Deinococcus aerius: one gene and its partner. The protein of the gene in region 2 interacts with the protein of the main gene of each other region in a pairwise test. Links are inferred from orthologs where the notes say so. Each region holds a gene or a part of one and is shown on either strand. Other genes may lie near its edges.

Evidence for each region.
Region 1: the proteins of DAERI_RS15115 (region 2) and def interact in binary tests that used the Escherichia coli proteins (3 or more experiments, as listed by UniProt). The link is inferred for Deinococcus aerius from one-to-one orthologs.

The regions. Positions count from the first base shown.
Region 1 is NZ_BFAG01000016.1:35,499-41,429, forward strand. The notes cover bases 1,376-4,225. They hold def (peptide deformylase), read right to left. Parts: upstream 3,201-4,225; coding sequence 2,550-3,200; downstream 1,376-2,549. Other genes in these bases: DAERI_RS18695 (hypothetical protein), read right to left, coding at 1,376-1,589; fmt (methionyl-tRNA formyltransferase), read right to left, coding at 1,606-2,553; DAERI_RS18710 (tetratricopeptide repeat protein), read left to right, coding at 3,344-4,225. Outside these bases: DAERI_RS18690 (Type 1 glutamine amidotransferase-like domain-containing protein), read right to left, coding at 1-638; more of DAERI_RS18695, read right to left, coding at 975-1,375; more of DAERI_RS18710, read left to right, coding at 4,226-4,501; DAERI_RS18715 (hypothetical protein), read left to right, coding at 4,594-5,136; DAERI_RS18720 (alpha/beta hydrolase family protein), read right to left, coding at 5,192-5,931. UniProt on the Escherichia coli protein: Removes the formyl group from the N-terminal Met of newly synthesized proteins. Requires at least a dipeptide for an efficient rate of reaction. N-terminal L-methionine is a prerequisite for activity but the enzyme has broad specificity at other positions.
Region 2 is NZ_BFAG01000011.1:104,500-110,468, forward strand. What follows is about bases 2,080-4,967. They hold DAERI_RS15115 (aspartate-semialdehyde dehydrogenase), read right to left. Parts: upstream 4,090-4,967; coding sequence 3,070-4,089; downstream 2,080-3,069. Other genes in these bases: DAERI_RS15105 (aminoglycoside adenylyltransferase domain-containing protein), read left to right, coding at 2,080-2,342; DAERI_RS15110 (rhomboid family intramembrane serine protease), read right to left, coding at 2,357-2,941; DAERI_RS15120 (hypothetical protein), read right to left, coding at 4,259-4,474. Outside these bases: DAERI_RS15095 (NAD(P)/FAD-dependent oxidoreductase), read left to right, coding at 1-922; DAERI_RS15100 (VOC family protein), read left to right, coding at 949-1,572; more of DAERI_RS15105, read left to right, coding at 1,578-2,079; glycerol-3-phosphate 1-O-acyltransferase PlsY, read right to left, coding at 4,981-5,574; DAERI_RS15130 (sensor domain-containing diguanylate cyclase), read left to right, coding at 5,682-5,969.

The DNA of each region.
Region 1 (5,931 bases), on a different replicon or contig from region 2:
TCGGACACCACTTCGGCGGTACCGCCCACCACTTTGATGGCGGTCTGGTCGTCGATGGCGTAGCACGTCCCCTTCACGTCGGCGGCCCACCGTTCCGCGGCGGCCATGGTGTTCCACGGCAGGTCCGGGTGATCCAGGTGCGGGAAGATCGAGAAGTCAACGACCCCGAGGGTCCGGTCGCCGGGCGCGGACGGCCATTCGACGAAGTCCTGCCCGATCCGGGGCGTCATGACCATGCTCCCCGCACTCAGCCCCACCCAGACGCTCTCAGGCAGCGACGGCAGGAGTTCCGCCAGCCCGGACTCCCGCATCCAGTGGCACAGGAACGTCGCGTCCCCACCGTCCACCAGCAGCGCGTCGGCCTCCTGCACCCACCGCACCCACCGGTCCCGGCTGATGCTCGGCAGCGCGGTGAGTTCAAGGACGCCCACGGACTTCCATCCCAGGCCGCACATGGTTGCCGGGGTCTGGTCGGTGATGAAGCGCCGCACCGAGGCTGGCCCGCACCACGGGTGGCCCCACTGCGCCGTCGGGATACACAGGGCGCTGGACTCGGCGATGGGTTTCCCCAGCAGACTGACCAGCGCGTCATGGATACTCGCGTTGGTGACGCCACCCGAGGTGAGCAGAAGTTTCACGGTTCTTCCCCTTGCTGATGAGGTGGGGACCGAAAGACGCCCCTCTTCACGCTCGTCCACACTGGGACAAGGTGGGCTTCAAACATAATCATTGCCCCTTCTTATCCTTATAACAGAGGAACAGCAAACCGGGCCAGAGCCCAGCGCACAGGCCTTGACGGCGCCGAGAACTGGAAGGGCACAGAGGCGCACCTGGCCGTGGACACTCCAGTCCAGAGGCTCGCGGCGCTGATCACGCCTGCGAACGAACAGGATTGGGGACAGGTCCAAGACCTGTGCCGGAGGATGCGGGAGGCCACGGGGCCGCGGTCGGGGTGGACAAGGCCTGCCCGCCCCTCATCCCCGCTCCCGTTCCCGCAGCACGAGTTGCACCAGCCCTAGAGTGACGAGTTCGGCCTCCTCCGGTTGGACGGGGCGCAACTCCTCGACCACGAAGCGGCGCGAGAAGACGCTGCGGCGTTTGCGGACGCGGAAGGCGGGCTGGCCTGCGGCGTCCGTCACGGTGTAGGTCGGGTTCACGAGGTAGTCGAAGCCCGCGGCGATCAGGTCACCGATAAAGGGGACGGCGCCGATCACGCCCTCGATCACGCCCAGCCAGGGGTGGTCGTCGCGGATCGTGAATTCGGGGCGGCCATCCGGCCCGAGCAGTTCGTAGCTCGCCCCCCAGAGGGTCCGCAGACCCTGGGCCTGGAGGGCGCCGACCTCCGAGCCGTCCGCGCGGCGGATCAGGCGCCGGGCCCGCCAGTCGAGCGCCCCCGCCATCAGCCCCTGAGCCCGGATGCTGTGGGTCTGCACCCGCCGCGCCTCGTCGGCGTACACGCGCACCTCGTCGCGGATGCTGAGGAGCTTCTCCTTGACGACGGCGACGAGCTGGCCCTGCGCGTCGGTCACGCGCAGTTCGGTTCGGAGGCTGAGCCGGAATTCCAGCGTCAGGGGAAAGGTGGGATTCACGCTCCCGGGTACGGACTCAGGCGGGGGCCGGTTCCCAGAGGTCGAAACGGGTGCCCGGGGTAACGCCCGCCCCCTGTGCCCAGACCTGCGCGGGCTGCGGCTTGCGGGCCTCCGGCTGCACAGTCTCCACCCGCACGGCACCCTCCCCGCAGGCGACAGCCAGACCCCCCGGGTCCACCCGCAGCACCTCGCCGGGCCGGCCCTGGCCGTCCGTCACGCCCAGGCCGAGAAGCTTGAGCCGCGCGCCGTTCAGAAAAGCCGTGGTCTGCGGCCAGGCAGCCACCCCCCGGTAACGGTTCACGACCGCCCGCGCCGTGTCCCCCCAGCGCACGAAGCCGTCCTCCTTCACGAGCATGGGGGCGTGGGTCGCCCTGGACTCGTCCTGCGGCATCGGCGTCAGGCCAGGCAGCCGCGACAGGGCCTCCACGATCAGCCGCGCGGCCTGGGCGCTCAGGGCGCCCGCGAGTTCGATGCTCGTCCACTCGGGGGCGATGGGCAACTCCTGTTGCAGCAGGATCGGCCCGGTGTCCATGCCCACGTCCGTCTGCATGATCGTCGTGCCCGTGACCGTCTCGCCCCGGATCAGTGCCCACTGGATCGGCGCCGCGCCCCGGTACGCGGGGAGGAGGCTGGTGTGCGTGTTCAAGAAGCCGTGGGGCGGAACGGCGAGCAGGGAGGCGGGCAGGATTTTGCCGTAGGCGCAGGTGACGGCCACGTCCGCCCCACTCTCGCGCAGCCTCGCCCCGAAGGCCGCGTTGCCCCGCAGTTTCGTGGGCTGGGCGAGGGGCAATCTCAGTTCAGCGGCGCGGGCGGCGACGGGTGGCGGCGTGAGCTTGAGTCCCCGCCCCACCGGCTTGTCGGGCTGCGCGACGACGAGGACGACCGCGAACCGCTCGCGGATCGCCTCCAGCACGGGCAGCGCGAAGGCGGGCGAGCCGAAAAAGGCGACGCGGGGGGCGCTCAACCCTGGCGCTCCTGCCGCGCCTTTTCCCTCAGCGCGAGGTCCTGCAGGAACTGCTTGGCCTGGCGCTGCATGGCGGCGAGTTCCTTGCGGTGGTCCTCGGTGACCTGGGGGGGCAGGCGGTCGAGGAAGAACACGCCGTCGAGGTGATCGACCTCGTGCTGGAAAACGCGGGCGAGGTAGTCGTCAGCCTCCAGCGTGCGCTCCTGGCCGTCAAGGTCGGTGTAGCGCACCTGCACGGCGCGGGCGCGCGACACGCCCTCCTCGTAGATACCGGGAATGCTGAGGCAGCCCTCCTGGTAGGACCGGTCCTTTTTCTTGTCGATCACGGTGAGGACTGGATTGAGCATCACGAACTCGCGCAGCACGCGGGACTTCAGGGGCTCGTCCTGGCCCTCCTGCTCCTCCTCGTCGTCCTCGTACTCGACGGCCACGAACATCCGCACGGGGAGGCCCACCTGCGGGGCCGCGAGACCGACGCCGCGCGCCTCGAACATCGTCTCCAGCATGGTGTTCGCCACCTCGCGCACCGTCTGGGGATCAAAGCCGGGGACGGTGAGGAGGTCGGTGGGCTGTACGGCCCGCGCCTTGCGGCGCAGCACGGGGTCGCCGTACAGGCGGATGGGGTAAACGCGGGGGGCCTCGGCCATATTTCCCCGTTTTATCAGAGGCCCAGCGCAGGACAGGGGCACGGGCGCACCTTCGGATGCCCGGGAAGGTCGCCCCCGCACCTGGAATCCGCCTGAGCCCTTCTCTCACGGCCTCCCCACCCTGCCCGCCTAAGGTCGAAAGCATGTCCATCCGGTCCGCCCTGCTCCTGACCGCCGCGCTGCTGGCAGGCCCCGCCGCCGCGCAGACGACCCCCACGACCGGGGCACCCGCCCAGGGTGCCGAGCCCCAACTGACCGCCGAGCAGGCCGCCGCCCAGGCCCGCGACCTCGCCGAGCAGGCCCGGCGCACCTACCCTCAGGGCAGCGCGAGCATCGACCAGACGCTGTGGAAGCAGGCCGCCGCCGCCGCGGAACAGGCCGTGACGCTGGCCCCCGACAACGCCGAATACCTGAAGCTCCGCGCCCAGATCTACACCGAGGTGGGCTTCTGGCGGCAGGCGGAACTCGCGTGGAACGCCTACTTCCGGGCGGCACCCGCCCAGCCCGGCAGCGCCGAGGCCCGCCAGGCGGCCAGCGCCCAGTACAACCTGGGCTACGCGGCGTACACCCGCAACCAGCCCGACCAGGCCGCGCGCTTCTTCGCCACCTGCCTCGACCTGGACGCCCAGAACGTGGATTGCGCGACCTGGGCCGCGCGCACGGCGCTGGAGGCCGGGAACTACGCGCAGGCGCAAACCCTCTACGCCCGTGCCCTGCAATTGAAGCCCGGGGACAAGACGCTCACGTACTTCCAGGGTGTGGCGCAGCGGGCCAGCCAGTACGGCCCCGCCGCCACCCGCGCCTTCAGCCGCGCGTACGCCGACCTCGACGCGGGCCGCAAGCCGCAGGCCCTCGCCGGATTCCAGGAGGCCGCCCGCACCGCCCCCAACTTCGCCGAGGCGTGGCGGGAGGCGGGCCGCCTGGCGTTGGAACTCGGCAACGCCCAGGCGGCCCGCGCCGCCTACGAGGGAGCCGTCGCCCTGCCCGGCGCCACCGGGGGCGACCGCTTCAACCTCGCGCTGGCGCGGGAGGGCGAGCAGTACGGGCTGGGCGCCGTGCAGGCGTTCCGCGCCGCCTATGCGAGGTACGCGGCGGGCGACAAGGCCGGGGCCGAGGCGGGCTTCCTCGACGCCACCCGCCAGAACCCGCAGTACGCCAAGGCCTGGGCCTGGCTGGGCCGCGTCCGCTACGAGGCGAAGAACTACACCGGGGCTGCGGAAGCCTACAGTCAGGCCGTCCGGCTTGACCCGGGCGACAAGAGCAGCGCCTACTTCCTGCGGCTGGCCCAGCAGGGAAAATAAGGGGGGCTGAAGGCGGGGCGTGGCTACCGGGCCGTGCCCCCCTCCTCATGCGCCTTCACCCGTTCGTCAGCCTCGGCGCTTAGGCTGAGCCCATGCGCCGTGCCGCTCTCCTTCTGCCCCTGACCCTGATCCTCGCCGCGTGCGGGTCGCGGGGGGTCCAGGCTCCTGATACCTACGACCTCAGCGGCACCATCGGCGGGGACTGGGGGCAGAACCCCAGGCTGCGGCTGGCCCTGGTGGGCACGGGGCTGCCCGGCGTGGTCACGAACGACAGCGCCCGGGGCCAGAACATCGTGAGCACCGGGGTGAACACCTGGCAGTTCGGCTTCGACCTGCCGGGGATTCCCGCCGTCGCGGGCGTGTATCAGGTCGTGGTCTTCGACGACGCGAACAACGACGCCACCTTCAACGTGGGCGAGCGGTTCGCCCGCAACAAGCAGTGGCTGATCTACAGCGCCCTGGGCGGCAATATCGGCCCCGTGAACGTCCCCGCCTTCCTTCCCGGCGGCGGCGAGGAACTGCTGCCCGCCATGCACGTCGAGCAGGGCTGGAACCTCTACAACCGGAACTTCCCCCTGAGTGACACGAACCCCAGCCCAGCCGGGAAGGTGACCGGGTACGACCTGAGCCGCTGAGACAAGAGCCCCCCGAACGTTGCCGTCAGGTCAGGGTGACGTTCTTTTTTTGTCTCTACAGGTTCGCTTTGAAGAACGCCACGCTGCGGGCGAGCGCCGTGGACAGGTTCCGGCTGAGGTTGTGGTTGTCGCCGGGGTAGACGTAACTCTGGACGGACTTTCCGGCCTGCCGCATCTGGGCCACCAGCGAGGTGTGGAAGCTCACGGGCACGTCCTCGTCCGCCGTGCCGATGTGGAGCTGAAGGGGGCCGCCGAGGCTCCGCAGGTAGGCGTTCGCGCTGAGCTTGTTCCAGAAGTCCGGGTTTTCCTCCGGGGTGCCGTACTTCTCGACCGCCTTTTTCCGCAGTTCCAGCACGCGGCGGGGGATGGACGGCGGCACCGGGCTGTTCCAGTCGTTCATCATCTGGCTGTAGTCGCCGACCACCCCGGCCCAGATCACGCCCGCCTTGATGGAGGGGTCGATGACCATCGCCCGCAGGGTCAGGAAGCCGCCCATTGAGTGCCCCCACATGCCGATGCGGGCGGCGTTCACCCGGGGGTCTTTCTTCAGGCTGGCGAGCGCGTTCATCACGTCCGTCGTGTAGCCGGGGGCGTAGTAGGCGCCGAGCGCTTCCCCCTGGCTGCTCCCGTGGCCCCGGTAGTCACTCTTGAGCGTCACGAAGCCCGCGCGGGCGAAGGCGTCCTGGTAGGCGACGTACTTCTCCGTCGTCCGGTAGACGTTGGGCGGGATGTAGCCGTGGTTGAAGACGATGGCGGGCCAGCCGCCCTTCGGCGGCGTGCCGTTCGGAACGGTCA
Region 2 (5,969 bases):
CAAGCTGCGGGTGGCCCGTCTGGTCGCTCAGCTCCGCGCCCCCTCCCCGCACTCCCTGCTCAACGGCCCCGACGAGACGACGGAGAGTTACCTGCGGCGCCAGGGCTTCAGCGAGGGGGCCATCGACGCCTTCTTCCGCCCCTTTTTCGGGGGCATCTTCCTGCGGCGCGACCTGGGTGCGAGCGCGCGGCTCTTCCGCTACTACTTCCGCATGCTGGTGGACGGCGGCACGGCCCTGCCCCGCCGCGGGGTGGGGGAGATCCCGGCCCAGCTCGCCCGGGACCTGGACGTGACGACCGGCGTGCGCGTCACCCGCCTCCTGCCGCACCCGGAGAATGGGCATGTCACCGCCGTCACCTCCGCCGGGGAGATCGACGCCCGCTCGGTGATCGTCGCCACCGACCCGGGCACCGCGCAGGCATTGACGGGGGAACCCGTGTCGCGCGGGAGCCTGGGCAGCACGTACCTGTACTACGCCTCGGCCACCGCGCTCGACCGCCAGCCCCGCCTCCTGCTGAATGCGGAGGACGGGCTGATCAACAATGCCCAGTGGGTCAGCAACGTCATCCCCGAGCGGGCCCCGGCGGGGGAGCACCTCCTCACCGTCTCGGTCCTGGGCCTGCCCGACCTCGACGACGATTCACTGGACGCCCGGGTGCGCGGCGAGCTGAGCCGCTGGTACGGGGCGGGCGCAGGCGGTTTGCGGACCCTGGGCATCGAGCGCATCCACCACGCCCAGTACCCGCAGCCCCCCGAGTACGCCGCGACCCTGCCCGGCCACGCCACCGGTCTCCCCGGCGTCCTCCTCGCGTCCGAGGTCACCGCGTCGAGCAGCATCCAGGGCGCGATGGAAAGCGGGGAGAAGGCGGCGGCGATCCTCCTCGGGGACCTCTCGGGCATGAGCCGCCCGCGCGGGGCGTGAGAAGCGCCCGCCCTATCCTGTCTTCCATGACCGCCCACCTCGACCACCTCGTCGTCGCCGCCCGCACGCTGGAGGAGGGCCGCGCGTGGCTGGAGGGGCGCCTGAACGTTCCGGCGCAGCCCGGCGGCGAGCACGAGCGGTTCGGCACCCACAACGTCCTGCTCTCGCTCGGCCCCGCGGCGTACCTGGAGGTCATTGCGGTGAATCCACAGGCCCCTGCCCCGGAGCGCCCGCGCTGGTTCGGCCTCGACACGCCCGAAATGCGCGAGCGGCTGGAGGACGGCCCGCTGCTGATCCACTGGGTCGCGCGGGTGCCTGACCTGGACGGCTTGGACCTCGCCCCCTTCGGCGAGCCGCTCGACCTCGCCCGCGGCGAGAACCGCTGGACGCTCACCGTGCCGGGGGACGGCTCCCTACCCGGGGGCGGCGTGCGCCCCAGCCTGATCCGCTGGCACACCCCATCCCCGCCCACGCGCCTCCCCGACGCGGGCGTGCGCCTCCTGACCCTGCGCCTGGGGACTCCCGACCCCGACGGTTTGCGGAACGTCCTGAACACGCTCAACCTCGTGGGCGAGGTGGAGGTTTACGAGGCGCCGCAGCCCGAACTCGTGGCGATGCTGGAGACGCCGGAGGGCCCAGTGACCCTGTGAGGGAAGTGGCGCCCCCGTTCATCCCCGAGGTCCGCGCGATGCTCGACGCGTTGCTGCCGGGAGTTCAAGCCGCGCTGGGTCCTGGCCTCGTGGGCCTGTACCTGCGCGGCTCACTCGCCCTGGGCGACTTCGACCCGGTCACGAGCGACATCGACTTCCTCGCCGTGACCGAACGGCCCGTCACGGGGGAGCAGTTCGCCGCCCTGGCCAAGTTGCACGAGAGGCTGGCGACCCTTCCGAACCCCTACGCGCACCACCTGGAGGGTTCTTACATCGACCGCGCGGCCCTGCGCCGCTTCGGCCCGGATGAGCGGCGGCACCCGTCCATGGGGCCGGATTGGTCGTTCGACTGGGGCGACCACGGCGCGGACTGGGTGCTGGAACGCTGGATCGTCCGCGAGCGGGGGGTGACCCTCCTGGGGCCGGACCCGAAGACGCTGATCGAGCCCATCACGCCGTCCGAACTCAGGACCGCCGTGCGGGAGCAACTGCGCTGGTGGGCGGCATTGCCGGATAGGCCTAACTGGCTCCGGCGCCGCAGCTATCAGGCCTTCGCCGTCGAGACGATGTGCCGCGCGCACCTCACCCTGCGGACGGGCGAGTTGCCGAGCAAGCCGCAGGCCGTCGCCTGGGCGCTGGGGGCCTTGCCGGAGGAATGGCGCCCGCTCATCGAACGTTCGAGGCTCTGGCGCGAGGACGAAACGCCGGACCCGGACACGTTGCCGGAGGTGATGCGCTTCGTCCGCTGGGCGGCAGAAACGGCTTCCTGACGGCCCTGGCCTCTTCAGGACCTGGAACGGGGCGAGTACGCGCTGGCCTGGTCCTCCCGCCCGGGCCGCCTGCCGTGCAGCAGCGCCGCCGCGATCAGCCCCGCCACGAAGCCGAAGAGGTGCGCTTCCCAGGAGATCAGGGGGTTGGTCGGCAACACACCCCACAGCGCCCCGCCGTACAGGAACAGCGCGACCACGGCGACGCCGATGGCGGCGGGTGTCCGCTCCCACCAGCCCACCCCCAGCAGGAAGGCGAGGTAGCCGAACACGAGTTCCGAGGCGCCCAGGTGCAGGCTGCCCCCGCGGCCCAACAGCCACACGAGCAGCCCGCCGACCACGACGATCACCAGCGTCGCCACGAGGAAGCGGGCTGCCCCGCGCAGCGCGCTCATAAAGGCGAGCACGGCGAGGGGCACCGTGTTGGCGATGAGGTGCCCGAAGCTCCCGTGGAGGAAGGGCGCAGTCAGGATGTGGGAGAGGCTGCCCGGGTCGCGCGGCACGATCCCGTACCCGTCGAGCGTCCCCCCGAAGACGAACTGGTCGAGAACTTCCTGTCCCCAGACGAGACCGACGAGGAGCAGCGTGAGCCGTGCGGCCACGCCTGTGGGGGAACGCCTGCGAGGGGGCTGGGGAGGAAGGGTGGGCCGCCGTCTCACTCCCCCAGTCTGACCCAAAAGGGGAGGGGCCACCGGGAGCGTTCCCCCAGTGGCCCCAGTCCCCGAGTTCCTTACCCCGCGACCCGGCCCTTCAGCGCGCCCTGCTCCTGCAAGTATTCGGCGATCTGCACCGCGTTCAGCGCCGCCCCCTTCAGAAGCTGGTCGCCCGCCACGAACAGGTCCAGCCCGCCCTCGAACACCAGCGAGGAGCGGATGCGCCCCACCTCCACGTCGTACTTGCCGCTGGCGGTGAGGGGCATGGGGTAGAGCTTGGCCCCGGGATCGTCGCGCACCTCGACGCCCGCCGCGCGGCCCAGCAACTTGCGGGCCTGCTCGGGCGTGGCGGGGCGCTCCAGCTCCAGCGTAATCGCCTCGCTGTGAGTCCGCAGGGTGGGGATGCGCACGGCGGTGCAACTGATCTTCAGCGAGTCGTCGCCCAGAATCTTGCGCGTCTCCCAGACGACCTTCATCTCCTCCTTGGTGTAGCCGTTCTCCTGGAAGGCGTCGATGTGCGGGATCACGTTGAAGGGGATGGGGTGGGCGAAGACCTCCGCCCCCGCCTCACCGCCGCCGAGGACCACGCGCGTCTGGTCGAGCAGCTCCTTGATGCCCTTCTGCCCGGCGCCGCTCGTGGCCTGGTAGGTCGAGACGATCATGCGCCTCACGCCGAACTCGCGGTGCAGGGGCGCGACCGCGACGACCGCAACCGCCGTGGTGCAGTTCGGGTTGGCGATGATCCCCTTGTGCCGCAGCGCCGCCTCGCCGTTGACCTCGGGGACGACCAGGGGCACGTCCGGCTCGTAGCGGAAGGCGCTGGAGTTGTCGATCACGACCGCGCCGCCCGCCACCCACGCCGGGGCTTTCTCCTTGCTGATCGACCCGCCCGCGGACGCCAGGATCAGGTCGGCGTTGATGGCCCCCTCGGGCGTGGCCTGCACCGTCAGCTCCTGGCCGCCAAAGGGCAGCTTGACCCCCGCCGAGCGCGGGCTGGCGTAGAGCTGCAACTCGCCAAATTTCAGCGTGCTGCTCTCCAGCACCCGCAAGAGTTCGTGCCCGACGGCCCCCGTGGCTCCCACAATCGCTACGCGCATTTCCACGCCTCCTTCAAGAACTGTGTATGCCGAAAAAAGGCCGCCGCGCAGGAGTTGCGGGCGGCTCAGACGCGAAGCCGCCCTACGGGGTGGTCGTCAGGGGGCGGCGCATGGGGGCAAGGTACCCGCCGGGGGCCGGGGGGTCAAGGGGCCAGGCTAGGGGAGGGCCTCACCGTTTCTTGCGGAGGAAGGTCAGCCAGCCCGCCCGCTCGGCCCGCCCGGCGGGGGCGATGTCGCTCATCTTGATCTCGGCCTCGGGGTGGGGGGCCATCTCCCAGTTCCCGGAGACGAGGATCATGCCGCCGTAGCGCCCCGCCGCGTACAGGGCGTGGGCATGTTCCTGCTCCTCGGTGAGGGCGCGGGGGTCGGCCAGGGCTTCGAGCATCGCCTGAAGGCTGTCGTCCTCACAGGTCCAGCACCCCCTCGAAAAGGTGGCTTCTTGACCGTAAATGCGAATCCTGACCGGCATGGACGCTCCCGGGCCGAACGGGCTGATCACCGTCCGGGCTTGTCAGTTGTCTTGACCCGCCCAGCATAGCGCACGGTGGAAGGGGGCTGGTGATCCGTGTCCTCCACCCCCAGCAGGCGCAAGGTCGGATTTTGGCCGGTCTGGCTGCGTTCGATCCCTCAGTCCGCCTCGCCGACAGCTCCCCTGGGAACGCTTGAGGCGACATGAGGAGTTGGGCGGGGCGGCCTTCCCGGCGGCTGGCACGAGGGCGAGCTATGCTCGCCACCCCCTCCCCCGCAAGCGGGGAGAAAGAGTCCTCATCCCACACGGTGTTTTCCGTATTGCACATCAGGCGTTAGGAGGGGAGCCAGGTCCGTCCTTGACCCTCCGGGGGCCCGAGCCTGTTGCCTCCCCCCAGCTCGCAACTTCGCGCTCGCCCCGCCTCACCCCTTCTGGCCCAGCCGCCGCTCGTTTCCGGCCTGAAGGCGGGTGATGTTGTCGCGGTGCTGCCAGGTCAGGAGCGCGGCGAGAAAGGCGACCGTCAGGATCAGCCAGCCCGGGCGGGCGAGGGCCGCGGCCAGCGTCACGGCGGTCAGCGCCCCCAGGATGCTGCCCGCGCTCACGAAGCGGGTGAGCCAGATGCAGGCCGTCCCGACCACGAAGGCGCCGCCGCCCACCACCGGGTCCACGGCGGCCATCGTGCCGAAGCTGGTCGCCACGCCCTTGCCGCCGCGCCAGCCCAGGAAGGGGCTGAAGTTGTGGCCCAGCACGGCGGCCACGCCGCACAGGGCGCAGAGGGCGGGGTCCAGGCCCAGCGCCCTTCCCAGCCACACGGCGAGCGCCCCCTTGAGCATGTCGAACAGCGCCACGACGAGGGCGGGGCCGCTCCCCAGGGCGCGCAGCACGTTGGTGGCGCCGCTGTTGCCGCTGCCCACCTTGCGGATATCCACCCCGCGCCCCCGCGCCACCCAGGCGGCGGCGGGGATCGAGCCGATCAGGTAGGCGGCGAGCACGGCGAGGGCGGCGAGCAGGATCACGGCCCTGATTGTAGGGGCTGCGGGGCCGCCCCCGACCCGCCCACCTCATGAACTTCCCGTCAGCCGTTGTCACGTCCCGGTAAGAAGAGCGCCGTTAGGGTGGGGACGTGTCCGCCCCCCGGCCCACCCACGAGCCCGCCCGCCCGGCCGCCCTGGCCCGGGCCGGGGTTCTGGACGCGGCGCCGGAGGAAACTTTTGACCGCATCACGCGCCTGGCCGTGCGCGCGCTGAACGTGCCCTACGCGGTGCTCACGCTGATGGACGCGGAGGGGGGATTCACCAAGTCCTGCCACGGCCCGGGGCTCGCCGGAATGGGCCTGCCCCGCGAGGAGCGGCCCCGCGGCTGGCCCACCCTCCCGGACGGTCCGCTGCACATCGGGGACCTGGCCGCCGAC